Regions from separate parts of the Streptomyces sp. 5-10 genome, predicted to be linked through region 3. Evidence: riboswitches for the same ligand, from Rfam matches in the RefSeq annotation. Region 3 holds a riboswitch; each other region holds the start of a gene.
The links. Region 3 has a riboswitch for cobalamin ahead of IEJ02_RS26360 (ribonucleoside-diphosphate reductase subunit alpha). Riboswitches for the same ligand answer to the same signal wherever they lie in the genome.
Positions count from the first base shown of each region.

Region 1: it holds a riboswitch for cobalamin, as region 3 does, so the genes downstream of both, IEJ02_RS13170 (ABC transporter substrate-binding protein) here and IEJ02_RS26360 (ribonucleoside-diphosphate reductase subunit alpha) in region 3, are expected to answer to the same signal.
Region 2: it holds a riboswitch for cobalamin, as region 3 does, so the genes downstream of both, IEJ02_RS13055 (CbtB domain-containing protein) here and IEJ02_RS26360 (ribonucleoside-diphosphate reductase subunit alpha) in region 3, are expected to answer to the same signal.

Region 1 covers NZ_JACVYG010000008.1:152,603-162,365, reverse strand. Annotated here, with positions in the region: gene IEJ02_RS13190 (M1 family metallopeptidase) at 1-567, shown strand, start outside; gene IEJ02_RS13185 (response regulator) at 644-1,330, opposite strand; gene IEJ02_RS13180 (ABC transporter ATP-binding protein) at 1,406-2,179, opposite strand; gene IEJ02_RS13175 (FecCD family ABC transporter permease) at 2,266-3,279, opposite strand; gene IEJ02_RS13170 (ABC transporter substrate-binding protein) at 3,306-4,346, opposite strand; cobalamin riboswitch at 4,407-4,620, opposite strand; gene IEJ02_RS13165 (DUF2165 domain-containing protein) at 4,886-5,425, shown strand; gene IEJ02_RS49860 (serine/threonine-protein kinase) at 5,492-7,360, opposite strand; gene IEJ02_RS13155 (polysaccharide lyase family 7 protein) at 7,643-8,425, opposite strand; gene IEJ02_RS13150 (FHA domain-containing protein) at 8,524-9,318, opposite strand.
Region 2 covers NZ_JACVYG010000008.1:125,071-134,833, reverse strand. Annotated here, with positions in the region: gene IEJ02_RS13065 (TetR/AcrR family transcriptional regulator) at 1-379, shown strand, start outside; gene IEJ02_RS13060 (CbtA family protein) at 476-1,237, opposite strand; gene IEJ02_RS13055 (CbtB domain-containing protein) at 1,259-1,480, opposite strand; cobalamin riboswitch at 1,519-1,646, opposite strand; gene IEJ02_RS13050 (alpha-L-fucosidase) at 1,760-3,046, opposite strand; gene IEJ02_RS13045 (DeoR/GlpR family DNA-binding transcription regulator) at 3,116-3,892, opposite strand; gene IEJ02_RS13040 (FGGY-family carbohydrate kinase) at 4,233-5,861, shown strand; gene IEJ02_RS13035 (FGGY-family carbohydrate kinase) at 5,854-7,341, shown strand; gene IEJ02_RS13030 (histidine phosphatase family protein) at 7,338-7,946, shown strand; gene IEJ02_RS13025 (glycoside hydrolase family 16 protein) at 8,190-9,479, opposite strand.
Region 3 covers NZ_JACVYG010000026.1:59,097-68,859, reverse strand. Annotated here, with positions in the region: gene IEJ02_RS26380 (HD-GYP domain-containing protein) at 168-1,433, shown strand; gene IEJ02_RS26375 (tetratricopeptide repeat protein) at 1,725-2,711, shown strand; gene def (peptide deformylase) at 3,652-4,281, shown strand; gene IEJ02_RS26365 (ribonucleotide-diphosphate reductase subunit beta) at 4,341-5,372, opposite strand; gene IEJ02_RS26360 (ribonucleoside-diphosphate reductase subunit alpha) at 5,390-7,792, opposite strand; cobalamin riboswitch at 7,929-8,082, opposite strand; gene IEJ02_RS26355 (GNAT family N-acetyltransferase) at 8,199-8,705, opposite strand; gene IEJ02_RS26350 (DUF7196 family protein) at 8,781-8,951, opposite strand; gene IEJ02_RS26345 (hypothetical protein) at 9,024-9,311, opposite strand.

The DNA.
Region 1 (9,763 bases), on a different contig from region 3:
CAGTCCCTGACCCTGCTCGGCACGGAGGAGCTCACCGAGGAGGGGATGCGGGCCAATGGCTCGGACACGGTCGTCGCGCACGAGATCTCCCATGAGTACTTCGGCAACAGCGTCTCTCCGCGCAGGTGGAGCGACCTGTGGCTCAACGAGGGCCACGCCGTCTACTACCAGAGCCTGTGGGACCAGGCGAAGGGCGGCTCCGATCTGGCCGACGGCATGAAGAGGAGGTACCAGGATTCCGCCGCCCAACTGCGGAAACAGGGGCCGGTCGCCGACCCCCGGCGCGGCGCCTTCACTCCCGAGGACATGGCGCCCTACGGCTGGGGCGCCTATCAGGGCGGCGCTGTGGTGTTGTACGCGCTGCGGCAGAAGGTCGGCGAGGCCACGTTCCGGCGCATCGAGCGCGCCTGGGTGGCGGAGCACCGCGACGGCACGGCGGGGACCGCCGACTTCATCCGCTTGGCGAGCCGCGTCGCCGGCCGCGACCTGGGGCCGTTCCTCCGGTCCTGGCTGTACGCCGAGAAGCTCCCGGCCATGCCCGGACACCCCGACTGGCGCACGTCCTGACGGCTCGCGGGCGCGCCCTACGCCGGGCTCGCGGGCGCGCCGTACGGCGGGCCGACGGTGGCGCCGTACGCCCGGGCTAACGGGTGCGCACCGCTCCGGTGTCCCAGGCCCAGGCCGCGATCTCGACGCGGTTGCGGACGGTGAGCTTGGCCTGGATGTTGCTCAGGTGCGTTTTCACCGTGGACAGCGACAGGTGCAGTTCGGCGCAGATCTCCTGGTTGGTCCGGCCCACCGCCACCAGCCGGGCGATGTCCAGCTCCCGGCCGGTCAGGGGATTCGCCCGGGTGGCGCGGCGGGGGCGGTTGGCCCATTGCCGGAGCAGACGCACGGTGACCGCCGGGGACACCATCGCGCCACCGCGCACGGCCGACCGCACCGCCTCCACCAGGAGTTCGGGCCCGGCGTCCTTGAGCAGGAAGCCACAGGCTCCATTGCGGATCGCGGTGTCCACGTAGTCGTCCTGGTCGAACGTGGTGACCACGACGACCCGCAGCGGATCCACCACTCCGGGCCCGGCGAGCAGCCGGGTCACCTCCAGGCCGTCCAGGTTCGGCATCCGGATGTCGACCAGGCACACCTCGGGGCGGAGCCGCCGCGCCAGCTCCACGCACTCGGAGCCATCGGCGGCCTCGCCCGCCACCTCGATTCCGGGCTGGGAGGCGAGGATCAGCCGGAACCCGGTGCGCACCATCGCCTGGTCATCCGCGATCAACACACGGATGGGGGTGTCCGCGGGAGGCCGTGCGTCCGCCGCATCGCTCACGTGGTGGTTCCTTCGCTCGTGCGACCGGTTGGCAGGATACCGCCCACCGTCTCACGGCCTCGGCGACCGGGGTGCTCAGGGCTTCGGGGCCCGGCGCAGGAAGCGGATGACCGGGTGGCCCGGACCGTGGGTGACTTCGGCCTGGACGTCGTAGACCCGCTTGATCAAGGACGGGGTCAGCACGTCGCCGGGGGTGCCTTCGGCCACCACGTGTCCCTCGCGGAGGACGAGCAGCCGGTCGCAGTACATCGCGGCGAGGTTGAGGTCGTGGAGGGCGATCACGGTGGCGATCGGCAGGCTGACGACGAGGTCGAGCAGGTCGAGTTGGTGCTGGATGTCGAGGTGGTTGGTCGGCTCGTCGAGCAGCAGCTCGCGCGGTTCCTGGGCGAGGGCCCGGGCGATCTGGGTGCGCTGGCGTTCGCCACCGGAGAGGGTGTGCCACGACTGACCGGCCCGGCCGGTCAGTCCGCTGCGCTCCAGGGCCGCGTCGACGGCCCGGGTGTCCGCGGCGGAGGCCGATGCCCAGGCGCGCCGGTGCGGGATACGGCCGAGGGCCACCACCTCGCGGACGGTCAGTTCGGTCTGGGTGTGGGCGTGCTGTTCGACGGTGGCGATACGGCGGGCCGTGGCGCGGCGGCCGACCCGTGGCAGGGCACGGCCGTCCAGGGTGACGATCCCGGCGGAGGGGGCGAGGATCCCGGCGAGCAGCCGCAACAGGGTTGATTTCCCGGAGCCGTTGGGGCCGAGCAGACCCACCGTCTCACCGGGGCGCAGGGTGAGGGTGATGCCGTCGACGATCAGCCGGCCGTCGGTGCGGCGGCTGACGCGGTCCGCGCGGAGCCCGGGCACCGCCTCCGCGGTGGCGGGGGACTCCGTCCCGGGGGTTTCCGCGGTGGCGGGGGGCTCCGTACCCGGGGTTTCCGCGGTGGAGTCGGTCATGTCCTCCTCCGGTCGCGGTAGAGCACGGCCACGAAGGCCGGTACGCCGATGAGGGACGTCACCACGCCCACCGGGACCTCCTGCGGGTCGATGACGGTGCGGGCGGCGGTGTCCACCCACACCAGGAAGATGGCCCCGGCCAGTGCGGTGACCGGCAGCAGACGGGCGTGGCCGGGGCCGGTGAGGGCGCGGGTGGCGTGCGGGAGGACCAGGCCGACGAAGCCGATGGCCCCGGCGGAGCTGACCAGGGTCGCGGTGAGCAGCGCGGTCGCGCACAGCAGGACGAGACGGGTACGGGCCACCCGGACGCCGAGCGCCGCCGCGGCCTCCTCCCCGAAGGCGAACGCGTCCAGGGTGCGGGCGTAGCCGAGACAGACCACGAGGACGGCGGCCAGGACGGCGGTGCACAGCAGCACATCGCCCCACCCGGCGCCGGTGAGCGAGCCGAGGAGCCAGAACAGCACGGCCCGGGTGGTGTCGGCGTCCGCGGAGGTGAGGACGATGAACGAGGTCAGCGCGGAGAACAGCTGCATGGCGGCCACTCCGGACAGCACCACGCGGTCGGTGCTGCCGCCGAGGCTGTGGCTGAGCACCAGGACCAGGCCGAACGACAGCAGCGCGCCGGTGAACGCGCCCGCCGACAGGGACACGGCCCCGCCGCCCACGCCGAGCACGACCACGGTGACGGCGCCCGTGGAGGCGCCCGAGGACACCCCGAGCACGAACGGGTCGGCCAGGGGATTGCGCAGCAGGGACTGCATCACGGCCCCGCAGAGGGCAAGACCCGCCCCGCACACGGCGGCGAGCAGTGTGCGCGGCATGCGCAGGTTCCACACGATGCCGTCCCGGAGCGGCGGCAAGGTGCTCTCCCCCAGGCCGAGATGGGCGGTGACCGCCGCCCATACGTCGGCCGTGGAGATGTCGGCCGGGCCGATGGTCACGGCGACGGCGACCGACGCGAGCAGCGCGGCCAGCCCTCCCGCGACCAGCAGCAGGAGACGGGTGCTCAGGTGGCGGGCGCTCAGGTGGCGGGTGCTCACTTGGCGAGCCCCGCGTCGCGCAGCCCGGCGGCGACCTGTTCCACCCCTTCGACCGTGCGGATGGACGGGTTCATGGCCTGCCCGCTCAGCAGGATGTACCGCTTCTTCTTCACCGCGGTGAGATTGCGGGTGGCGGCGTTGGTCTCGAGGAAACGCATCTTGGCCCTGGCGGTCTCCGCGGTCTGCTGCTTGCGCGTGAGATCGCCGAGGACGATGACGTCCGGGTCGCGGTCGGCCACGGTCTCCCAGTTGATCTGCGGCCACTCGTCGTGGGTGTCGGAGAAGGCGTTCTTCGCCCCGACGGCCCGGGTGATGGCGCCCGGCGCGCCACAGCAGCCGGCGAGATACGGCGACTGGGAGTTGGCGAACCAGTACATGAGGGAGACACCGGAGGCGTCCAGTCCCTCCGTGGCCTTGCGCACGCGCTCCTTCAGCCGTGCGACGAGCTTCTCGCCGCGCTCGTCGACACCGAACGCGTGGGCCAGGTCGCGTATTTCGCCGTAGACGACATCAAGTGTGAGGGGCTTGGCGCGGGAGCCGTCGCCACCGCTGTCGGTGTCCCTGCCCGCCGCGCAGTCGGACGGCGAGACATAGGTGTCCACGCCCAGCTTCTCGAACTGCTCGCGGGTGGCCACGCCGCCCTTGCCGAGGGTGGAGACGAACGAGGCGGTGACGAAGTCGGGTTCGACGTCCAGGGACTTCTCGAAGGACGGCGCGTTGTCCGCCAGGCGCTCCACCGTGGCGTTGGCCTTCTCCAGGCCCTTCATCACCGGGTCGGTCCAGGTGGCGGTGGCCGCCATGCGGTCGGCGAGGCCGAGCGAGAGCAGGATCTCCGTGGTGCCCTGGTTGAGCGAGAGGGCCCGTTTCGGGGCGGACGTCAAGGTGACCTTGTGACCACAGTTGTCGATCGTGCGCGGATAGCCCGGACCGGCGGGCCTTCCGGCGTCCGCGCCGTCATGGCCGGAGCCGCCGCACGCGGTGAGCAGAAGGGCGGGGGCGAGCAGGAACGCCGCGGTACGGCGGGCGGAGCGGAGCACGGGCAGCCTCGGTGGTCGGGGCTCGTACGCGGAGCCTGGCCTACGGACGTCCTCCGCGCACCGGGCGCGGAGGTGCCAGCAGGTCTTCGGACTCGGGCTCGTCCGGACGGGGCCCCTTCCCGGTGCTCGTCCGCGACGGCCCCACGGCCGTCACGAACTCCTCCCAGTGGTGTCACATGCCCCGCCCGTCCCCCTCACCGCTGCGCGTCAGTTCCGGATTCGCACCGGATTCCCTGGCCTCGGATGTGGCACGACTGGCTCCCCGAGACTACCAAGAGCGTCGAACGGCCACGTCTCGAGGTCGGTCCGGCCGCCGACGGGCCCGACCAGTCGCGCATCGGTGGCCGCCGGCTTCCGCAGGGTGATGACGTTCAGCCGGTACACCATGTTCATCAACGAGCCCTCGGACGAGATGGCCCGCCCCCTGTGACACGGCCGCGTGTGACCTGCGTCTCCCCGCCACCGGGCCCACTGAGCCAAACAGTTGTACGCTACGGCTCGGTCCGATCGACGGAATACAACGGGGAGACAGAGTCATCGTGAGCGAGCGAGCCGGCAGAATACGATCCCTTCGTACCTACTCCGCCGTCTCGGCGGTGCTCACCGGGACGATCGCGCTGTACATCGCGCTGGTCGCCTTCGGCAACATCACCGACTTCGACACCAATCAGCAATTCGTCCGCCATGTCCTGGCGATGGACACCACGTTCAAGGACGACGACCTGATGTGGCGGGCCATCACGTCCACCGCACTCCAGGACACCGCCTACGTGGCCATCATCGTCTGGGAGAGCATCGCCGCCCTCGTCCTCCTCGCCGGGACGGCCATGTGGGGCGCGGGACTGCGCGGAGGCAGCGTCCGCCGCGCCCGTCAGGCCAGCACCGTGGGGCTGTTGATGCTGATGCTGCTGTTCGGCGCCGGGTTCATCGCCATCGGCGGCGAGTGGTTCGCCATGTGGCAGTCCAAGACGTGGAACGGGCTGGAGGCCGCCACGCGCGTCTTCCTGATCTCCGGGATCGTACTGCTGCTCATTCATCTGCTCGCGGCCGAGCGGACCGAGCCCGACTCCACGGACTGACGGGGACGCCGGGCGCACGGGCGGGTGCGCGGCGGCGGCCTTGGCGGGCGTTGGCACCACGGCGCCTCAGGCGGGTGGCAACGCGGCAGCGGCCGATCCGGCGAGATCGGTGGCCAGTTCGCAGGGCCGCCCCTTGGGGCCCGCCCCCTTGAGGACGAGGGCCACCCGCTCGGTGCCCTGCACCCGGTCCAGGCCGGTGTACTCACGGTGGACCACCTCGACGCGGCAGCTCCCCGGGCCCTCGTCCTCCGGCAGCACGATGGCCTGGTGATCGCTGAGCTTGGTGGACCGGGCGCCCTTGTCGCTCGGCAGTTTGCCCTGGTCGAATCGCAGGTCCACCTCCAACTCGTTAGTGGTGCTCTTCCACTGACAGTCCCAGCGGCCGAATCCGACGTCCGGGTCCCGGGCGTCGATACCGGGCACCTTCTCCAGTGTCTTGACGTCAAGAAGCGTGCACGCGTCCTGGTGAGCCAGCGAGTTGGACGGGAAGCTCGGGGAACGCCGGGGGATCTCACCGCGGTTGAGCACGTCGACCGCGAATCGCGTGGCGATATCGGCGGTGTCGCACAACGGCTGCTTGATCTCGGCAGGCCGTCTCGCGACCGCGGTGATCCGTAGGCTGTTGTCGTGAGCGCCGGTCACCGCCATGGCTCGCACGCACTCGTCGCCCTCGGCGGCGCGCTCCACGACGGTGACCCTGCCCCTGGTCTTCCTCTTCACGGCCTCCGGCAGCGCATCGGCGTCGAGCTCCACCCTGACGCCCACGACCTCCTCGTCACGCTCCTTCAGGTTGACGTCGCAGCGGTTGAAGTTGCCCTCATCACGCTTCAGTTCGGCCACTTCGTACCGATGGAACACGGTGGGCTTCAGCAGGGCGCAGGGGTCGGCCGTGCGGGGGTCGCCGATGAAGCCCGCGGCGGCCGGTTTGCCCGGTGCCGGGGTGGCCTTGTCCCCGGATCCGTCCCCCAGGCTCATCACGGTGAACGGAACGGCGATGGCCAGCGCCGTGACGGCGGCGGCGCAGGCCAGGAGCAATGGACGGCGCCCGACCAGCGTCGCCGTGCGGCGCGTGAGTCCTCCCGCCGGGATCTGGCCGCGCGTCAGGACGTCCGTGTAGGGCGTGGTCGCCGGGGCCGTCGGGAGGGTCGGGAACTGGTCCGGGGGTCCCGCGATGTCCGTGAGGGCGGCGAGCGCCTCGGCGGCGGTGGGCCGGGCCCCGGGGTCGCGCTGGAGCATCGCGGTGAGGAGGCCCCCGAGCGGTCCGACCTGGGGGCTGATGGCCTCCAGCCGGACCACCCGCCCGGCGCCGCGCAGCGGCGGGGTCCCCGTCACCAGCCAGTGCATGGTGGCGCCGAGGGAGAACACGTCGGACGCGCGCTCGGGCGCTCCCCGGAACGCCTCGGGGGCGGCGAAGAAGGGAGTGAGGCTGACCGGCCCGTTGGGCGTGATCGTCTCACTGCCGTCCACCCGGTACGCGGCGCCGAAGTCGGTCAGCTTGGCGACCCGGTCGGGTGTGATCACGATATTGCCGGGCTTGACGTCGCAGTGCACGATGCCCTTGTCGTGCAGGGCCGCCAGCGCGGCCGCGATCTGTGCGCCGATGTGCGCCGCGAGTTCGGGGGCCATCTTGACCGGGACGTCCAGGCTGCCGCCGGTCACATGCTCCATCACCAGCCAGAACGTGGCGTTCCTGCCCTTGCCCGCGCGGACGGCGTCGTAGAGGGTCACCACGTTCGGGTGGCTGAACTTCGCCAGAGCGCGGGCTTCGGCCAGCAACTCGTCGAAGTCGGCCTGGCCGCTGTCCTCGAGCAGGGCCCGCTTGAGGACGACGGACCGACCCAGCTCCGTGTCGACGGCGAACCAGACCGCGCCCCTCCCTCCCTCAACGGGCCCCTTGGTGAGCCGGTACTTGCCGACCTTCTCCCCCCGCCGCACGACGACACTCCCCTCCCGCGAGACCAGAACCGCTGCTGTCTGCCGTTACCGCACGCGGGTCGAACTTACTGCGTACGCGGAAAGACACGTACCGTTTGCGGCCCTCGTGAGGGCGGTACGGGGTTCGGCCCGGGCCAGAGGCGCATCGGACCTGGCCGATTGAGAGGGGAATTCACCCACCACTCCAGAAATCTTCACCTTTGTGGAGGTTGCGGTGTTGCGGAAGCACATGCGACGGGGGCAGGCGCCACGGTCACATGCCCCGGCACCGCCCCCTTCCGGCTAGGAGTGGGTGACCTTGAGGCTGGATATGCGGACTTCGCCGTAGTTGTCGTCGTCGCAGGGGTCCGAGTTGCCGCAGTTGGCCTGCGTGTACGCCCCCGCCTTGAAGTAGTTGGTGTCGCCGTCGGAGGAGATCGTGGTCTCACGCTCCCCGTTGTAATAGGCGTCGATCTTCCCGTTCCGCGCCACGAACTTGGCCTCGAACTCGGTGCCCAGCTCGTAGTCGTCGGTGACGAGGTGGTGGTGGGCGTCGTCGCCGTCGGTGATGTAGAGCTTGCTGCCTTCGAGGCGGAAGACCGTGACATCGTCGTCCCCGCCGTGGATCTGGGCGCCGACCAGGTGCGGCTTCTCCTTGGGGAGCGCGGTGAACGCCTCCTTGACCACGAGGGTGTGGGTGCCCTCGGTGGTCGACCAGCCGGCCTCCTGCTCCCCGTCGTCGGTCATCTCCCGCAGCTCGGCGCGCGGGTAGTTGGAGCCACCCGTCGTCACACCGTTGACGGAGGACCGGAACTGGACCGCGTCGCAGTCCCCGGTGACCTGGAACCAGGGCTCGGCGGAGAAGGTGGCGAGATCGGGCTGGGTGACCTCGGTCGGGTCCTCGTCCTCGCCGGTGGGCAGGGTCAGCTTCCAGTTGGTCAGGTCGAGGACATCGGCGGGGTACTCGCACTGGGCGGCCGGGGTGCGGTGGCGGGCGGGGACGTCGGCCTGCGCCGGGAGCGCGAGGGCGGCCGTCGAGGCCGTCACGGTGATGCCCGCGAGGACGGCGGTGCGCATGCACCTCATGGGGTGCTCCTTCCTGTTCGGTTGACGACAGGCATGGTTCGCCGCCGTTACCGGGACGGGTCCCGGAAACGGCGGCGGCCGGCGCGGAGCGGCCCGGGCTACGCCTCGGGCGCGGGATCGGGCCAGAGGGCGTCGTCCTCGATGAGGTCCAGATCGGGCGGTACCAGCGTGGTGGACTCCACCAGCCCCTTGAGCAGGTTGTGCAGCAGACCGTTGTCGGCGGGGCGGCCCTGGGACTTGTCGTGCATCACCGGGTATCTGAAGCCGGTGCCGTGCAGACGGCGGCGTACGGCCTCGACCCGGTACTCGATCTTGCGCTCGTTCCAGCCCGCGCCCGGGCGGAGGTAGGTGAGCTGCTTGGCCGCCGTGGCGTACGTCAGGGGGCGCGGATCCTCCTCGTACAGCAGATACCGCTGGCCGAGGACGACCAGCAGCAGCCGCTCGTCGTCGTCGAGCGGCCAGATCTCCGGCCGAAGCGTCTCGGCGCGCCGCCGCGACACCGGCCCCTGGTCGTCATGGCCCGCCACATACAGCTCGACCAGGTGCTCACGGTAGCCGGAGCCCTTGACGAAGAGCGGGGTGTAGCCGGTGTCGAGCGGGATCGGCTCGGTGCTGAGGTGCATCATCGTGCCGCGCGGCAGCCGGACGAGCTGCCGCCCGGTGTTCCGCAGCCACCACTGCCCCTGGCGATACGTCAGCTCGCCGTGCCGCCGGCTCACCCGGAGGTCGTCCACGCCGACGCCCAGGTCCACGTCCGGCTTCTCGCCCCGCCCGAAGCGGACCGTCAGCCCCGGCCGGGGCGGGGCGCTCAGGTCGCCGGTCACGGTGCGGGCGTGCAGCATCCCGGGCGTGCTGGGCGCGACTCCGCGCGCGAGGCTGGCGGAGAGGGGCATCGGCGGTCTCCTCGGTTCGGGCGATTCTCGACACGCGCGCGGACACGCACACCACCAGGATCCGCGCCCTCCTCCGGGACCCGTCCCGAAACAGCCCACGCGAGGGGAGCATGCCCCGTGGCCGGGGCTCATAGGCTGCCGCAAGCATTTTGACGGGTTCGTGCGTGGCGGCGCGGGAGCCTGCTCGAAGAAGCCGGTCAGTGGCGGTGGAGCGGGCCCCTGCCGACGCCGCCGCGCCGGGCGATCTCGCGGACGTCGACGGCGCAACCCTGCTCGGCGAAGACCGCACCGGCCGGCCTCGGTGATCGCGGCGGGCATCGACGTCGTCCCGTCCCATTCCCGCACGGCGCCGAGCAGCCGCGCTCGATGCGGCTCGCCCCCGATGGCTTCTACGCTTGATCGTCCGGACCCGGCCGGTGCTCCGAGCCCGGCTCGCCGCGCCACC
Region 2 (9,763 bases), on a different contig from region 3:
CGCGCTGCGCGAGCACTTCCTCAAGGGCCTGCGCGAACGGGACCCGGTCACCGGGCTCAACGACCATCCCCAGATCCTGAAGCTCACCCGGATGATCCTCGACACACCCTCGCTGGTGGCCCGGATGGAGCGGTTCAAGGCCGGTGCCGAACGCGCGCTCGCGCAGGCGCTGCGGGAGACGGCGGACACCCCGGAGCTCACCGCGCGGCTGGCCGCCGTCCAGATCGTCGCCGTCCAGTGGTCACTGGCACAGGACAACGCCGAACGCGTGGCATACGGGGAACCGGCCGACGAGCGCTACGCGGGTGCGGTGGCCGACGCGGAGCACGCGTTCGCGCTGCTGGAGAACGGACTGCGGCACCCGCCCCCGCGAACGTGACGACAGGCGGTTCAGGGGAGCGGACGTGCCCGCACAACGCGAGAGGGCCCGCGGACGGTTCCGCGGGCCCTCGTGCGTCTCGGCATGGACAGATGGTCAGTTCGGGGCGGCCGCCATCGCCCTGCTCTCCTCGGCCTTCGCGGGCTTGGGGTTCAGCATCCGCTCGGCGAGCTCGCCGAAGAGGAGGCCGAAGCCACCCCACAGGATGATCTGCATGGCGAGGGCGGACAGCCGGAACCGCCACAGGACGGTGGCCGGGAAGTCCGCCGGTACCTCGTTGATGACGGGCAGGAAGGCGTACGCCAGCCCGATGACGACGGCGAAGGCGGCAACCGCGGCGACGGTCGCGTACCAGGTGCCCAGCTTCGGGGCGAGCCGCTTGCCGAGGATGGTGGCGGCGATCGCGAGGAGCACGCTGAGCACCATCATCAGGAAGTACAGCGTCGTCCGCTTGCCGATGGTGTCGCCGTTGCCGACGGCGGGCGGGTTGGCCGGGTACTTCAGGAACGGCACGACATAGACCGCGAGCAGCGCACAGCCGGACAGCAGCAGCGCGGTGGCCCGCGGGGTGAAGCGGCCGACGCGGCCGAGGGCGACGCAGTAGGCGAGGGCGGCGATGCCGCCGAACGCGATCCCGTAGATCAGCACACCGGTGGCCAGACCGGCGGTGGACTGCAGACTACGGGAGACGATCTCGACCTCGTGCTCGTGCGCGGGGGCGTGGGCCTCCTCGAAGCCGATCGCGCGGTCGACGTTCGGCTCACCGAGGAAATAGGCGGCGATCAGGGCGAGCACACCGGCACCAAGACCGGCGAGCATGCCCCGCACCAGCAGGTTTCTTACTGTTGCGGAGTTCATGGGCGTGCGGCGTCCCTCGCGTCAGTGGCAGGGGAAGCCGAGAAGATGGCGGGCGTCATGCACCCACTCGTGGACGCCCGCGCCGGAGACGACCGCGGTGGCGCCCTGCTCGGCGCCGACGAAGTACAGCAGGACCAGCATCAGGATGCCGAAGAAGACGGCCCAGGGAGCTATCGCCTTCAGCGGCAGCGGGGCGGGGAGGGCGGGAGTGGTGGCAGTCGGCTGGGCGACATGCTGCGCCATGGCAGTGGCCTCCTTGCGGGAGTTCGCGTCCCATCTCGGTGGTGCACAGGACGATGGCCGCGGGTCTGACTCACGGGACGTCCCCTTCGGATACGTCCCGTTCACAGTGGCGCGACCGTGCCGGATTCCCACCGGCTTCCGTCAGGCCATCGTCGATATCGCATCGACGGTACCGCGTGTCGGATCCCTGGCCAAGACCGGCCACCTGGTGAGACGTCGGCAGCGGCGCGGGCCGCTTCTGAGCTCACCGGAGGCAAGGGCGCGCGCCCCGATCACGTGTCAGGTGCCCTGGCGCAGGAACAGTTCCACCACCGGTACCGCGACATCGGGGCGGACGACCGGGAGGGTCAGGGTCAGGGTGCCCGGCGGCTGGCCGCCGAGGCCGGTGTTCTGCGCCTTGATCGACGGGTCGATCTCGCGGTACCTGATCTCGGAGGCGTCGTGCAGGAACTGCGCGTACTCGACCTTGCCCGCCAGGTCCGGCAGGTGGACATGGCCGAAGGGCCAGGTGAAGAGGTGCAGATAGAGGCGGTTGCCGCGCTGGGTGTAGCGGGTGTCGACCGGGGCGCGGTACGCGGAGGGGCCTGCGCCGTGGATGGAGCGCTGGTGGCGGGCCATCCACGCCCCGATCCCCTCCAGCGTGGCGAGGGCGGTGGCGTCGAAGTCGCCGCGTCCGGTCGGGCCGACGTTCAGCAGCATGTTGCCGTTCTTCGAGACGCCGTCGACGAGCATCCGGACCAGCAGGTCGACCGGTTTCACCTGGAGGTTGTCGCGGTCGTAGCCCCAGCTGCCGTTGAGGGTCTGGCACGCCTCCCACACCACCGGCTGCCCGTCGACCTCCATGGGCTTGTCGGGCTGGTACTGCTCGGGGGTGACGAGGTCGCCGGGGACGGCGAGCCGGTCGTTGACGATGATCTCGGGCTGCAGCCTGCGGGTGAGCGCGAGGAGTTCCTCCGAGCCCCACTCCTCCTTGCCCTTGCCGTTCCACACGTCGTGGTGGTCGTCGTCCTTGTACGAGAAGTCGTAGAAGAGGTAGTCGATGGTGCCGTAGCCGGTCAGCAGCTCCTCCACCTGGCCGTGCAGATAGGCGCGGTAACGGGCCATGTCGCGGCCCTCGTTGAGCCGCTTGATCTCCTCCGGCGGGTCGTCCCGGCGCGGGTGGAGGCCGTCGATGACGAAGTCCGGGTGGTGCCAGTCGATGAGCGAGTGGTAGAAGCCGACGCGCAGCCCCTCGGCGCGCACGGCCTCGACGAACTCGGCGACGAGGTCCTTGCCGATCGGGGTGTTCATCGAGGTGTAGTCGGTGAGCTTGGAGTCCCACAGGCAGAAGCCGTCGTGGTGCTTGGTCGTGAGCACCATGTACTTCATTCCGGCGCGCTTGGCGGACCGGGCCCATGCGCGGGGGTCGAAGAGGTCCGGTTCGAAGTGGCGGAAGTAGCGGTCGTAGTCCTCGTCCGTGATGCGTTCGCGGTTCTTCACCCACTCGTGGCGGGCGGGCAGGGCGTACAGGCCCCAGTGGATGAACATGCCGAAGCGGTCTTCGGTGAACCAGGCGGGGAGGGCCATCGAGGGGGATTCCTTTCCCAGAAAAGAGGAGGCGCACGGGGGTGAAAACGACGTGATGTTCACGTGACATCACCGAGGGACGATGCGCACATCGACGCCGCGCTCGCGCAGCCCGCGCACCTCCCCGGCCGGTGCCGCGTCGTCCACCACGACCAGGTCGAAGTCGGTGAGCGGCGCCAGGGCGTACAGGCCCTGGTTGGCGAACTTCGTATGGTCGACGAGGAGTACGCGGCGTGCCGCGGCGGCCAGCATCGCCTGCTTGACCTGCACCGTCTCGGGTGACATGTGGTAGCAGCGGCCCGCGGTGACGGCCGTGGTGGACATGAACAGCACATCGGCGCGGAAGGCGGACATGCTCTGCGCGGTGTGCGGTCCCATGAACGCGTCGTACGCCGGGAAGTAGGTGCCGCCGAGCGCCACCAGCGCCGCTCCGGGCTCCTTGGCCAGAGCCGTGATGGCGGGCAGCGAGTTGGTGATCACCGTGATCGGTGTGTGGTGGGGCAGGTGGTGGGTCAGGCCCAGGCAGGTGGTGGAGTCGTCGATCACCACGATCTGGCCGGGAACCAGCTCCTCGGCCGCCGCCCGCGCCAGCCGCTGTTTGGTCTGCGCCATCGTCGTCATGCGCTCGCCGACACTGCCGTGGAACTGCGTGGACGGCAGACAGCTCGCGCCGCCGCGCACCTTGCGCAGCCAGCCCTGCGCCTGGAGGGCGTCCAGGTCGCGGTGGATGGTCATCACACTGACGGCGAACTCGGCCGACAGGTCCGAGGTGCGGACGAAACCCTTGGTCGTGACCAGTTCGCGCAGCCGGTGCCGCCGCTCCTCCTGCCCATCCGTACGGGTCATGGCCTGCGGCTCCTCATCCCTTCCGCACCACCCCGGCGCGGTGCCGCGGCGCGGTGCCCGCGACGGACCGGTGTGAGACGACCTGATGTGAAACTCACGCGAAGGTAACACGGGCTCGGGGCGCCGCCTCCCCCTTCTGCGGGGCCGGTGGCCCAGGACATCGCACGGTGCCGTGGGCCGGCCGCGGGATAATCCCGCACCCCGATTGACGTGGCTTCCCGGCGGCGATTCTCTCGGTTTGTCGGCGCGGAATTCCGCCGACGGCGTCGATTCGTCGGAGCGGTGGCTATTCACCGGTACGCCGCCGCCCCCGCCGTGGTGAAGGGCAGGTACTTCGGTCATGACGGTTCTCACTGTCGACGTCGGCACGTCGGTCATCAAGTCCGTCGTGTTCGACGCCGAGGGAAGGGAAGTGGCGGTCTCCCGCGTCGGTACGGAGGTGCTGCGGCCTCACCCCGGATGGGCCGAGCAGGACATGGACGCGGTGTGGCGCGGGGTCGTCTCCACCGTGCGCGGCGCTCTGGCCCAGCTGGGGCCCGGGCACGGCGCGGTGCGGCTGATCGCGTTCACGGCCCAGGGGGACGGCTGCTGGCTGGTCGACGGCGACGGGCGCCCCACCGGCCCGGCGATCCTGTGGTCCGACGGGCGCGCCGGTGATCTGCTCGCGCGCTGGCAGGCCGATGGGGTCCTGGCGGAGGCGTACCGCCGCAACGGCTCCCTCACCTGCGCGGGCATGCCCAACGCGGTGCTCACCTGGCTCGCCGAGCACGACCCGGCGCGCCTGGAGCGCTCGCACACCGCGCTGACCGCGGCGGGCCGGCTGTTTCTGAAGCTCACCGGCGTCATGGCGATCGACGCCTCCGACGCGTCGGCCCCCTTCCTCGACCACGCCACGGGCGCGTACGACCCGTCCATCGTGGACCTGTTCGGCCTGGCGTGGGCGCGTCGGCTGCTGCCGCGCGTCCTCGGGCACGACGAGTGCGTCGCCGAGCTCACCCGCCACGCGGCAGCCGAACTGGGCCTCCCCACCGGCCTTCCCGTCGTGATGGCCCCTTACGACATCGCCGCCACCGCCCGTGGCGCCGGGGTCGTCGACCCCGGACAGGCGTGTGCCGTCCTCGGCACCACCCTGTGCACCGAGGTGGTGCGCCGGACCGTGGACACCTCGGGCGAGCCGTGCGGCATCACCATCGCCTTCGGCCGCCACGACCGCCTGCTGCGCGCCCTTCCCACCCTCTCCGGCACCGAGGTGCTGGACTGGGCGTGCCGGACGCTGGCCGTCGAGAGCCCCGCCGCCCTCGGTGACCTCGCCGCCGCGTCCGAACCCGGCGCCGCCGGGCTGGGCTTCCTCCCCTACCTCTCACCCGCCGGGGAACGCGCGCCGTTCCTCGACGGGCGGGCCCGCGGCACGTTCTGGGGCCTGTCACTGGATCACACCCGCGCCGACCTGGCCCGTGCGATCTTCGAGGGCCTGTCCCTCGTCGTACGGGACTGCCTGCGCGCCTCCGGAACCGAGGTGCACGAGCTGCGGCTGTGCGGCGGAGGCGCGGGCAGCGACCGCTGGTGTCAGCTCATCGCCGACGCCACCGGCGTCCCGACGGCGCGCGGCACCGACACCGAGCCGGGCGCGAAGGGCGCCTTCCTCACCGGTCTGGTGCTCACCGGCGCCGAGCGGAGCATGGAGGAGGCCGCCGCCAAGTACGTCCGTATGGAGGCCGGTTGGGCGCCGCACCCGGCCCGGGCCGCGCTCTACGACGAGCTGTCCGCGGCACACCTGGCCTGGCGGGACGCGGCCCGGTCCCTGGGCTGGTCGCCATCCCGGGGACCGGGCTCGTCGCCGTCTCAGGGATCGGGCTTGTCGCCATCTCAGGGACCGGCCTCGTCGCCGTCCCGAGCACCGGGCCGGCCACCCACCGACACCCCCGCTCAGCGCCCCCACGACCCCCGCCCGGAAACCCCACATGTCTGACGCCCTCTCCCCCGACGCCGTCCACCTCGGCCTGGACCTCGGTACGCAGAGCGTGCGCGCGGTCGCCGTGGACGGCACCGGGAAGCTGCTCGCCGCGGCCTCCCGCCCCCTGACCGGCCACCGCGACGGCGTACGCCACGAACAGGACCCCGAGCAGTGGTGGTCCGCCGCCGGTGCCGCCTGCCGCGAGGCCCTGAGCGGCATCGACGACGGGCGGGTGCGGGGTGTGGCGGTGGACGCCACCTCCGGGACCATCCTCCTCGCCGACCCCTCCGGAACGCCCCTCACCCCGGCCCTGATGTACGACGACGGGCGCGCCGCGGGCCACGCCGACCGCGTCAACACCGTGGGCGGTGAGGTGTGGGACAGGCTCGGCTACCGCACCATGCAGCCGTCCTGGGCCCTGCCCAAACTCCTGTGGCTGCTCCAGCACACCGATGTGCCGCCGGGGGCCCGGCTGCTCCACCAGGCCGACCTGATCACCTGGCGGCTGGCCGGACAACAGACCCCCGGCGACGCCAGCCACGCCCTGAAGACGGGCTACGACCTGCTCGCCGACCGCTGGCCCGCCGAGGAGCTGGCCGCCCTCGGCGTCCCCGATGGCCTGCTGCCGGAGGTCGTACGGCCCGGCACGGTGATCGGCACGGTCTGCGCGCGGGCCGCCGCCGTCACCGGAATCCCCGTCGGCACCCCCATGGTCGCGGGGATGACCGACGGTTGCGCGGCGCAGATCGGGGCCGGCGCGCTCGGGCCGGGCGCCTGGAACTCGGTGCTGGGCACCACCCTCGTCCTCAAGGGCGCCGGCCCCCGTCCGGTGAAGGACCCCGCCGGGGTGGTCTACTGCCACCGCGCGCCCGGCGGCGGCTGGCTGCCCGGCGGCGCCTCCAGCAGCGGCGCGGGCGTGCTGACCCGCCGCTTCCCCGGCGCCGACCTCGACGCGCTCACCGAAGCGGCCGCCACGACCGGTTCCACCGCGGTCGTCTACCCGCTCGTCGGCGAGCGGGGCGAACGCTTCCCGTTCCGGGCGCCCGACGCGCACCCCTTCGTCCTGGGCGAACCCTCCGGCGTGGCCGAGGAGTTCCACGCCTGTCTGCTCGGCGTGGCCTGTGTGGAACGGCTGTGCCTCGACCACCTGGACCACATCGGCGCTCCCGTGGACGGCCCGCTGAGCCTGACCGGCGGCGGCGCCCGCAACCGCTACTGGTCGCGGCTGCGCGCCGACCTCCTCGGCCGGAGCGTGACCCTGCCCGCGCAGGCCGAGAGCGCCGTCGGCATGGCGGTGCTCGCCGCCACCGCCTCGGGTATCACGCTGGAGCGGGCCGCCGCCTCCATGGTGCGCGACGGAGTCGAGCTGCACCCCGATGCCGCCCGCACCGCACGGCTGCTGCCCGTCTACCTCGGCTTCGTGGACGAACTGGTCCGCCGGGGCTGGCTGGAGCCGGAGGTGGCCGCCCACGCCCACAGAAAGGCCAGCCAGTGACCGACTTCGTCCTCATACGGCACGGGGAGACCGTGTGGCACGCGGAGAACCGCTACGCCGGCCGCACCGATGTGCCACTGACCGAACACGGGCGCAGGCAGGCCGCCGAGCTCGGTGCCTGGGCCGCGGGGCAGCGGCTGGACGCGGTGCTCAGCTCACCGCTGTCCCGCGCCCGGCTCACCGCCGAGCCCGCCGCCGCCGCGCTCGGCCTCACCCCGCGCGTCGACGAGCGGCTGTACGAGGTGGACTTCGGGCGCGGCGAGGGGCTGACCCGGGCGGAGATGCGGGAGCGGTTCCCGGCGGAGCTGGGCGCCTTCCTGGCCGATCCGGTCGCCCATCACCTGCCCGGCGGCGAGGACCCGGCGGCGGCCGCCGGCCGCGCGATCGCCTGTCTGGCGGACCTCGCCCATGAGGTGCCCGAGGGGCGTGTCCTGGTCGTCGCCCACTCCACCCTCGTCCGCCTCGCGCTGTGCCAGTTGCTCGGCATTCCGCTCGCCCGCTACCGCCAGGTGTTTCCCCGGCTGGAGAACGGCGCCCTGACCGAACTGCGCCTGCGGGACGGCCGGGCATCGCTCCTGCGGCTCAACGCCCCGGCCACCGGCTGACCCCCTCCCTCCGATGGCCCGGGCCCGGCTCGGCTCACGGAGGCGCCGTCGCGCACAACCGTGACGGTGTCACAGGCGGGAACAGCACGAGCCGCGCGGTGTGCCGGCCGAGTCGCCCCGTCAAGGCTCTCGGCAAACCCCCTGCGAGACGCCCGGAGAACGCGAGACCCGGCGCCCCTGTGGGTCTGGCGCCGGATCTCGCCTCCCGGATTCCTCTAGGAAATGGGCGTGTCGTGCCGTGGGTCAGCCGCGCGAGGTGCTTACCGTCCACTTCTGGTGGGCGGCACCGGTGCAGGTCCATATCTGCAGCCGGGTGCCGTTCGCCGAACTCCCACCCGTGGCATCCAGACACTTGTCGGCCTGCGGATTCACGATGTCACGCGCCGCCGGAACCGCCCACTGCTGAGCCGCACTCCCATTGCAGTCCCACAGCTGCACCAGGGTGCCATCGGCCGTACCCCCCGACGCCACATCCAGACACTTCCCCAACGCACGGATCGTGCCATCGGAACCAACGCTCCACTGCTGCGCGGCAGTTCCGTTGCAGTCGTAGAGCTGCACCGGCGTGCCATTGGCGTTGTTGGCACCCGCCACGTCCACACACTTGCCACCGATGCCGGTGATGGCACCGCCGCTCGGCTGTCCGCCGTCGGTGCTGACCCGGACGTAGTCGACGAGGAGCTGCTGGGGGAAGGAGGTGCTGCCGTCGGGGTCCCCGGGCCAGTAGCCGCCGACCGCGAGGTTGAGGATCACGAAGAAGGGCTTGTTGAACACCCACTGCCGGCCACCGAGGTCGGCGGGGGTGCGCCGCTGGTACACGGTGCCGTCGACGGACCAGCTGATCGCGTTCGGGCTCCAGTCGACGGCGAAGGTGTGGTACGCGTCGGCGAACGCCTGGCCACCAGGCAGGGAGTACCCGGCCCCGATGCCACCGGAGCCCGAGTACCCGGGGCCGTGGAGGGTACCGTGGACCGTGGAGGGCTCGAAGCCCACGTTCTCCATGATGTCGATCTCACCGGAGTTGGGCCAGCCGACCTGTCCGATGTCGTTGCCCAGCATCCAGAACGCGGGCCACATGCCCTGCCCGCGCGGGATCTTCATCCGGGCCTCGACCCGGCCGTAGGTGGTGGTGAACTTGCCGGAGGTGTTCAACCGGGCGGAGGTGTACTCGCACCGTCCGTACCAGCACTGGTAGTTGCCCGGGTTCTCGCGGCGGGCGGTGATGACCAGGTGGCCCTGGCCGTCGAGGGCGGCGTTGCTGTTGCCCGCCGTGTAGTACTGCCGCTCGTGGTTGTTGACGTTGTCCCCCGTCTCGATCTGCCACTTGCCGCCGTTGACGGCGGAGCCGGCGGGCCCGTCGAACTCGTCGGAGAACGTGACGGCGGCCGCCGTGGCGGGTCTCGCCGTGGACTTCGCGGCGGGGCTCGCCGCGGAGGCCGAGGTGCCCGGTGCCAGTCCGGTGGACAGCGACACGAGGGCGAGGACCGAGACGACGGACAGCAGCAGTCGCCGGGGTAAGCGCGGGGAGTCCATGACTCTCCCTTCCAGAGGCAGGTGAATGACGGGCGCGGAGAGGCATGAGGCGCATGCGAACCAAGCGGTTGCGGCGCCGACCGGGTGCGTGAGCGATCTCAGCGGTCCTTAGTTCATTACGTGAGTTAAGAAGTGAGGGAAAAGCCTGTCAAGGGCTTGGTATGGACCAGATATGCCAACACGTACCGCGCGGAGGGCCGTTCGCCGCCGAGGACGTCGGCGACACGGCCCGCGAGTTCGGCCTTTGAAGGCATGTCATTCACTGGCGCGGACTATTGACGGGA
Region 3 (9,763 bases):
CGGTAGTGGCCACTTCCCGGACCCCTAACGCCCTTGCGCGGATCGCCGAGCGGCACGCCCGGGCCTTTCATCGCGCCCGACGCCAACGAGCCGAGACCGTCGCCGCGCGCGAGGAGGGGCGGGAGCGGATATCCCGGGGGCGTTGTGGCGGCCTTACGGTCGTCGCCGTGTATGGCGCGGCGGGGGCGCTTGCCGTGGTGGCGCTGGTGTGGACCGAGTGGCATGGGGCGCGGCAGGCGGAGGCGGCGCTGGCCTTCGGGGCGCTCATCGCCGTGGGGGAGGCGATCCGGTGCGTCGAGGCGCCGCCCGCGCTGCCGGGCGGCGGCGGGGGAGTGCCCGATCCGCGCGGTGAGCCCGCGCCGCTCGCCGCCGCAGGCGCCCTCGGATACGCCCTGCTCGGGCGGCTCGGCGGGGAGCCCGCCACCCACGGCGTCCTCCAGGTGGTCACCGTCGTCGTGGCCGCGTCCCTCGCCGGGCTGGTGGCGCCGCTCGCGCTCGGCTGCCCGGTCGACCCCGGCCACACCGCCCGCCGGGTGCTGACCGCCGCGTTCGCTGCCGTCTGCTTCCAACCGCTGCACCGGACCGGCCGTTTGGCCGATTGGCTCGGCCACGGCCCGTCCATCGTCGGCTATTTGCTCGCCCTGCTGACCCTGACCGCCCTCTGCGACGCCGTCCTGGCCGCCGCGCTCGCCCGCGCCCGTACCGGCTGGCCTTACGGGCCGCTGCTCCGCGACGAGCTGCGGTCGCTGCCCGGCGTGGGGGCTGCGGTGTGCGCGACCGCGGCCGTGATGGCGCTCACCGTGGCCGTCGCCGGGCTGTGGCCGGTGCCGGTGCTGGCGGTGCCGCTGCTGCTGATCCAGTACTCCTACCGCCGCTACGCCGGGATACGGGCCACCTACCGCCAGACCATCGCCTCCCTGGCCCGGTCGACCGAGATAGCCGGGTACACCCCGACGGGCCACGCCCGCGAGGTGGCCGGGCTCAGCCGGGCCGTGGGGCGTGAGCTGGGCCTCTCCGAGCCCCGGCTGACCGTGCTGGAGTACGCGGCGCTGATGCACGACATCGGCCAGCTGTCGCTGGTGGACCCGGTGCCCGCCGGGGCCACCGAACCGCTGCCCGCCGCCGAGCAGCGCAAAATCGCGCTGCTCGGCGGCGCTGTGGTACGCCAGACCGGGGTACCCGCCGAGGTAGCGCTGGTCGTGGAGCGCCAGGCGGACCCGTACCGCGAGCAGCCGCTCGCCGCGCGTATCGTGCGCGCGGTGAACGCGTACACCGAGTTGGTGAGCGGGCCCGCGGCCGAGGGAGCGGCCGGGGCGGCCGCGCTGCGCGCCCTGGAGCGGCTGCGGCTGGCCACGGCGCGCGACTTCGACCCGGTCGTGGTCGAGGCGCTCGCCACGGTGCTGTCGCGCGGGGTGCACGGCCGGTCCCGGTGACCGGCCCGGTGACCGGCCCCGGTGACCGGCCCCGGCGACCGGCCCCGGTGAGAACTGAGAACTCGCCGGTAATGAGCGGGCCTCCCGAGGGGCATGGTTGGATGCGAGGAGAGGGGTGCCAGGCCAGATGGCCGGTGGCAAGGAGGTGTGGTGGGCGTCGCATCCCGGCCGCAGGGTGAGGGGTCGGGCTGAGATGTCCGCGAATGTGTGGCAGGTTGTCTTCAAGGGAGGGCGACGCCGTCCGCGAAGGCATCTGGTACGGGACGACTTCGATACCGGCAGGCGGGAATCGTGAAGATCTTCGGCAAGGTACGGCACCGGCCGTCCGCCTCATGGCGGCAGGCCACGGACCGTGCGTTCACGCTCATCGGCGACGGCCGGTACGAGGACGCGGGCGCGCTGCTGACCCGCGCCGCCGACCTGGAGCCGTGGCTGTCGGAGTCCTGGTTCAACCTGGCGCTGCTGCACAAGTTCCGGCACGACTGGGAGCAGGCGCGCGCCGCGGGGCTGCGGGCGGTCGCGCTGCTGGACCGCGAGACGGGCGCTCCGGACTGGTGGAACGTGGGCATCGCGGCCACCGCGCTCCAGGACTGGCCGCTGGCCCGCCGCGCCTGGCAGGCGTACGGGCTGAAGGTGCCCGGAGAGGCGTCCGCGTCCGGTGAGCCGCTCGGCATGGAGCTGGGCAGCGCGGCGGTGCGGCTGTCCCCTGAGGGCGAGGCCGAGGTCGTCTGGGGCCGCCGGCTGGACCCGGCCCGGATCGAGGTGCTGTCCATCCCGCTGCCGTCGTCAGGGCGGCGCTGGGGCGAGGTGGTGCTGCACGACGGTGTGCCGCACGGTGAGCGGGCGACCTCCGCGGGCCCCGTGTACCCGGTCTTCGACGAGATCGAGCTGTGGGCGCCGTCCCCGGTGCCGACCTGGGTGGTGCTGCTGGAGGCGGCCACCGAGGCCGACCGGGACGCCCTGGAGCGGCTCGCGGCGGACGCGGGCTTCGCGGCCGAGGACTGGTCGTCGTCGGTGCGGCTGCTGTGTCGTTCCTGCTCGGAGAGCCGGATGCCCAGCGACGAGGGCGAGGGCGAGCATCTGGACCCCCACGACCACAGCGAACCGGGCCACCCCGGGCCGCTGGGCCACCGTATGGCGGGCTCGGGCTCGCTGTGGGTTCCCGAGCGCGAATGCGGGATCGCGGCGCCTGGGGGGCTGGTGCGGGGGTTGCTGGACGGGTGGGTCGCGGACAGCCCGGATACGCGTGAGTGGCGGGACTTGGAAGAGGTCTGCTGAGCGGCTGGCGGCTGGCGGCTGCACTGGGTCTTAGGGGTGTCGGGCGGATCGCGGCGCCTGCGGCGGGCTTGTCCCCTCCCCGCCCCTTCCCGAATCTGGGGCTTCGCCCCAGGCCCCGGCGGGGCTCTGCCCCTGGCCCCGATCCGGGGCTTCGCCCCTGGCCCCGGGTGGGGCTTTGCCGCTGGTCCTGATCTGGGGCTTTGCCTCTGGCCCCGGTGGGGCTTTGCCTATGGTCCTGAACCGGGGCTTTGCCTCTGGCCCCGGTGGGGCTTTGCCTATGGTCCTGAACCGGGGCTTTGCCTCTGGCCCCGGTGGGGCTTTGCCGCTGGTCCTGATCTGGGGCTTTGCCTCTGGTCCTGAACCGGGGCTTTGCCTCTGGCCCCGGTGGGGCTTTGCCCCTGGCCCTGAACCGGGGCGTCGCCTCAGGCCCCGGACCGGGGCTCTGCCCCTGGCCCCGAACCGGGGCTTCGCCCCAGCTGGCGGTGGGGCTCTGCCCAGGTCCTGGGGCGGGGCTCTGCCCCAGACCCCGGCCGGGAGCCCCGGACGTGCGCGGGTCTCCGCTGCGCTGGTGTGCCGACCGCGATCAGGCCGCCGGTGCAGGCACTCGCGCCCTCACCGTCGGGCCCGCGGACGCCTTGGCCCCCTGGCCTCCTGGCCTCCTGGTCACCGGTCGGCTGCTCGATCACCGCGTCGCGGGTGGCGCGGTCGGTGTCCTGGTCGGTGAGCTGATCGCGGCTGCGGTCGGTTCGTCGGCCACGGGGGCCGGGGGCGGAGCCCCGGTAGCGGGGAGGGGCGGGGAGGGGAAAGCACCGATATGCGGCTCCGCTGCGTGGTCCGCCAGCAGCCCGGTCACAGTGCGTAAGCGCACCGCGCCCCGCCGCGCCGTGCCCGTACCCTGTAGGGCGACGCATCACGGTTGAAGGAAGGCATACGGCGGACGATGTCGCAGCAAGGGACGAAGCAGCGGGTGGACGACGAGTTCATCGTGGACACGGAGGACTGCGAGGAGCGCGAGCGGGCCTTCCGCGAGCGCGGCACCGCCCGCCCGATCACCGTGTACGGCAACCCGGTCCTGCACAAGGAGTGCCGGGACGTGACCGTGTTCGACGAGGAGCTCGCGCGGCTCGTCGACGACATGTTCGCCAGCCAGCGGGCGGCGGAGGGCGTGGGCCTGGCCGCCAACCAGATCGGTGTCGACCTTAAGGTCTTCGTCTACGACTGCATGGACGACGAGGGCGTTCGCCATGTGGGCGTGGTGTGCAACCCGGTGCTGGAGGAGCTGCCGGCCGACCGCCGGGTGCTGGACGACTCCAACGAGGGCTGCCTGTCGGTCCCCACGGCCTACGCGGAGCTGGCCCGCCCCGACTACGCGGTGGTGCGCGGCCAGGACCTCAACGGCGAGCCGATCGCGGTGCGCGGCACCGGCTACTTCGCGCGCTGTCTCCAGCACGAGACCGACCACCTTTACGGCTACCTCTACATCGACCGGCTCTCCAAGCGCGACCGTAAGGATGTGCTGAAGCAGATGGCCGAGGGCACCGCCCGCTATGAGACGGTGCCCAACGACTGAGTGTGTCCCACCGCACAGGGCGGGCCGGACCTCTCCGGGTCCGGCCCGCCCTGTAGACATCAGAAGTCGTCGTCGAAGGCGACCGACCCCTCGACCGCGACCTGGTACGCCGAAGCGCGCCGCTCGAAGAAGTTGGTCAGCTCCTGGACGTTCTGCAGCTCCATGAAGGAGAACGGGTTCTCCGAGCCGAAGACCGGCGCGAAGCCGAGCCGCCGCAGGCGCTGGTCGGCCACGCACTGCAGATACTCCTGCATCGACGCCGTGTTCATGCCCGGCAGCCCCTCGCCGCACAGATCGCGGGCGAACTGGAGCTCCGCCTCGACGGCCTCCTTCAGCATGTCGGTGACCTGCCGCTGAAGTTCGTCGTCGAAGAGTTCCGGCTCCTCCTCGCGGACGGTGTCCACGACCGAGAAGGCGAACTCCATGTGCATCGACTCGTCGCGGAACACCCAGTTGGTGCCCGTCGCCAGGCCGTGCAGCAGCCCGCGCGAGCGGAACCAGTACACGTACGCGAAGGCGCCGTAGAAGAACAGCCCCTCGATGCAGGCCGCGAAGCAGATCAGGTTGAGCAGGAAGCGGCGGCGGTCCTCCTTGGTCTCCAGCCGCTCGATCTTCTCCACCGAGTCCATCCAGCGGAAGCAGAACTCCGCCTTCTCCCGGATGGAGGGGATGTTCTCGACGGCGGCGAAGGCCGCGGCGCGGTCGTCCGGGTCGGGGAGGTAGGTGTCCAGCAGCGTCAGATAGAACTGGACGTGCACCGCCTCCTCGAAGAGCTGCCGCGACAGATACAGCCGCGCCTCGGGGGAGTTGATGTGCTTGTAGAGCGTCAGCACCAGGTTGTTGGCCACGATCGAGTCGCCGGTCGCGAAGAAGGCGACCAGACGGCCGATCAGGTGCTGCTCACCGGGGGAGAGCTTGGCGAGGTCGGCGACGTCGGAGTGGAGGTCGACCTCCTCCACGGTCCAGGTGTTCTTGATCGCGTCGCGGTAGCGGTCGTAGAACTGCGGGTACCGCATCGGCCGCAGGGTCAGCTCGAACCCGGGATCCAGCAGGTTCTTGGTGTGGCCCGGCGCGGTGTTCACGGTGGTCATCTCGGATGCGGTGGGCATTACTGGCAGGCCTCGCAGGACTCGGGGTTTTCCAGGGAGCAGGCGATCGCGTCGGCCTCGGCCGGGGCCTCCTGCACGGGGAGGGGCGCGGGGGTGGCGGCGGCGCCACCCCGGGCGCTCTGGGCGATCCGGGTGGCCGGACGCGAGCGCAGGTAGTACGTGGTCTTGATGCCGCGCTTCCAGGCGTACGCGTACATCGAGCTGAGCTTGCCGATGGTCGGCGAGGCCATGAAGAGGTTCAGCGACTGGCTCTGGTCGAGGTACGGGGTGCGGGCCGCCGCCATGTCGATCAGGGCGCGCTGCGGGATCTCCCACGCGGTGCGGTACAGCTCCCGTACGTCCGCGGGCACCCAGGAGAAGTCCTGGACCGAGCCGTTGGACTCGCGCAGCGCCTCGCGGGTCTGGGCGTCCCAGACGCCCAGCTTCTTGAGGTCGTCCACCAGATAGGAGTTGACCTGGAGGAACTCCCCGCTGAGCGTTTCGCGCTTGAAGAGGTTGGAGACCTGCGGCTCGATGCACTCGTAGACCCCCGCGATGGAGGCGATGGTCGCGGTCGGCGCGATCGCCAGCAGCAGTGAGTTCCGCATCCCGGACTTCGCCATCCGCGCGCGCAGCGCCTGCCAGCGCTCCGGCCAGGTGGCCACCGCGTCCGGGTAGTGGTCCGGGTGCAGCACACCGCGCGCGGTGCGGGTCTCGGCCCAGGCGGGGTGCGGGCCGTGGCGCTCGGCGAGCTCGCAGGACGCCTCGTACGCGGCGAGCATGATGCGCTCGGAGATCCGCGTGGACAGCGCCGTGGCCTCGGGCGAGTCGAACGGCAGCCGCAGCCGGAAGAAGACGTCCTGGAGGCCCATGAGGCCCAGACCCACCGGGCGCCAGCGGGAGTTGGAGGCCCCGGCCTCCTCCGTGGGGTAGAAGTTGATGTCCACCACGCGGTCGAGGAAGGTCACGGCGGTGTGGACGGTGGCGTCCAGGCGCTCCCAGTCCAGCTGCCCGTCCTCGCCCAGGTGCGCGGCGAGGTTGACCGATCCGAGGTTGCACACGGCGGTCTCGCCGTCGTTCGTGACCTCCAGGATCTCGGTGCAGAGGTTGGAGGAGTGGACGACCCTGCCGGGCTCGGCGGTCTGGTTGGCGGTGCGGTTGGCGGCGTCCTTGAACGTCATCCAGCCGTTGCCGGTCTGCGCGAGGGTGCGCATCATCCGGGCGTACAGCTGGCGGGCCGGGACCTGCTTGACGGCCTTCCCCTCGGCCTCGGCCCTGCGGTACGCGGCGTCGAACTCCTCGCCCCACAGGTCCACCAGATCGGGCGCGTCCACCGGGGAGAACAGCGACCAGTCGGCGTCCGCCTCGACCCGGCGCATGAACTCGTCCGGGATCCAGTGGGCGATGTTGAGGTTGTGGGTGCGGCGGGCGTCCTCGCCGGTGTTGTCCCGCAGCTCCAGGAACTCCTCGAGGTCCGCGTGCCAGGTCTCCAGGTAGACACAGGCCGCGCCCTTGCGCCGGCCGCCCTGGTTGACGGCGGCCACCGAGGCGTCGAGCGTGCGCAGGAACGGCACGATGCCGTTGGAGTGCCCGTTGGTGCCCCGGATCAGCGAACCGCGCGCCCGGATGCGGGAGTAGGACAGGCCGATGCCGCCCGCGTGCTTCGACAGCCGCGCCACCTGGTGGTAGCGGTTGTAGATCGAGTCCAGCTCGTCCAGCGGCGAGTCCAGCAGATAGCAGGACGACATCTGCGGATGCCGGGTGCCGGAGTTGAACAGCGTGGGGGAGCTGGGCAGGTACGACAGCGTGCTGGTCAGCCGGTAGAGCTCGGCCACGTCCTCCAGCGCCCGCTCCGAGTGGTCCTCGGCGAGCCCGCAGGCCACGCGCAGCAGGAAGTGCTGCGGGGTCTCGATCACCTGACGGGTGAGGGGGTGGCGCAGCAGATAGCGGCTGTAGAGGGTGCGCAGCCCGAAGTAGCCGAAGCGGTTGTCGGCGCCGTCGGCCAGGGCCCGCTCCACCAGCGCGTCCAGCCGCTCGGCGTGGGCGGCGGCGAACTCCGCGGTGGAGTCGGCGAGCAGGCCCTCGCGGTGGCCCACCCGGACGGAGGCCGAGAAGGAGACCGCGCCCTGCCCGGCCGCCTCCTGCGTGATGGTGAGCGCCAGCAGCCGCGCCGCGAGCCGCGAGTACTCCGGCTCCTCGGCGATCAGCCCGGCCGCCGCCTCGGTCGCGAGGGCCCGCAACTCCGCCTCGTCCGAGCCGGGATGACGGCCGCGCAGGGCGGCGGCCGCGACCTTGCCGGGATCGGTGGCGGGCAGGTCGGCGGTGAGTCCGGTAAGGGTCCGTAGCAGGGCGGTCCCGGGCGCGTCGTCCGCTGCCTGAGAAGCCGCCTGCGCTGAAACCGGATCGGCGGGCGCGATGGTCACTGAGGTGCTCTCCCTCGCTGGGCTGGGGCCACGAGGGGTGGTGCGATGGGCGCGTACGGGCATGCCGATGCCGCACTCCTCGTACGCCGGGCACACCACGCAGCGTCCATCGGCCCAACCCTCGAGGCCGGGGGACGTGTTCACAGGGCCGTCGGCAGGTGCTCGGACTCACGGGCACGCCGAATTGAGCGCACACGTACACCGTTGCGGGACAGTTCCGGATTCCCACCGGATTCCCCTGCGGCGACAGCGAGCACGAGCATACATCTTGTGTCGGCCGACGCACGCGCCCCCATATCTTGTGTCGGAGCTGCGGAGTTTCGCATGAATGTGCTCATGCGTTCCGGAGGTGGCCCGTGACCTGGGGCGCGCGTCAGGCCATCACTTGGGCGTGTGGCGGCGGGCGTCACAGCTCCACGGTGAAGGCCCAGAGGGTGATGTCCGTCCCCGGCAGGGGCGCCCAGTCGCGCTCCGGGGCACGGACGAAACCCAGCCGCTCGTACAGGCGGTGGGCGGCGGTCATCGACCGCTGGCTGCTGATCACTATGCGCCGCAGGCCCAGTGCGCGGGCCCGGTCCAGGCAGGCTCGTACGAGTGCTTCGGCGGCGCCGCGTCGGCGCGACTCGGGGCGGACGGCCAGCATCCGGAACTCGCCCTCGCCGGGGCGGGCCAGCTCCGCGTACGCCCCGCCGTGCACGGCGAACGCCACGGCGCCCAGGACCTCGTCGCTGGCCGCGTCCGCCGCGACCAGCAGCTCGGCCTCGGCGGCCCGGCGGCGGGCGTCGCGCAGGGTGGCGAGATAAGGATCACTGTCCTCGAAGTCCAGGAGCCCGTCCCCCAGGTACACCTGCGCGGTGAGCTCCCCGATTCCGTCCAGTTCCTCGTCCCGCGCGTGCCTGATCGTGATATCCATGCCCGCAGTCTGCCGCAGGCCACTGACAGCCGGGTCGCCGTGCGCCGGGGGTGGGCGCCGGGGTGGTCCCCGGCGTCACTGGGTGACGGCGGTGATCACTCCGGTGGAGCCCGCGCGCTGGTTGGCGGCGTCGGCCTCCTGGTAGGTGACGTAGCGCCGGACCGTGCCGTCCGGCAGCGTCAGCTCATAGACGACAACGGGTTGGGGCGGCCATTGGGGTGCGTTTCCGCCGCAGTTGCAGGCCATTGTTCCCTGCCTTTCCCTCGGGACGTTGTGGGGCGTTGTGGAGGGTGTGGGGGGGTGTGGGGGGTGTGGGTGTCAGTCCAGCCACCGCGAGGCGACACCGGCCAAGTAGGAGAGCGTCAGGGCGGTGGCCGGGAGGTCGAACCACGCGGTGGTGTGCAGCAAGGAGGCGTAGGCGGCGATGGCGGCGGCCACCCATGTGCTGGTGCACCAGCCGCAGTTGACCAGGTAGGAGGCGCGGGAGTCGTCGCCGAAACGGTCGGCGACCCAGATCCGGAACCCCGCCGCCAGGGTGTCCTTGGTGATGAAGCGGGTGATCCGGCAGGTGGTGCCGAGGGCGAGAAGGAACGCGGCGAGGCTCATCGGATCGTTTCCTCCCCGGGTGGTCATACGGGGGTCGGCACGGCCGATGTCACGGATGGGTCGGCACTGCCGATGTCACTCATTAGAGGCATGACGAGCGACGGCAAGCCATACCCCTCGGCATGCATTCGCCCGAATAGCCGAGCGCTTGTCATACAAGCTCGGCGCCACACGCGCCCTGATGCGCCAAACGAGTGATGGCCGCCGTGAGGGCCTTGAGCGACGCCGAGGGGCGTGGATAACTGGAAACGTGGCCGGCCGCCGAGGCTGCCCCATACCTCGTCGGCCGTCCCAGGAGCCGGGCGTCCGCCCCGTGGCTTCACCCTCATCCGCGCATCGCCCCGCGCGCCCTTGACCGGCTGCCCGGCAGCTCCCCGTTCCTCCGGTGGCGGCCTGTCCCAGAACCGCGCGGCGACGACGAGGCGTTGACCGGCGGTGTGTGCTCACGTCCG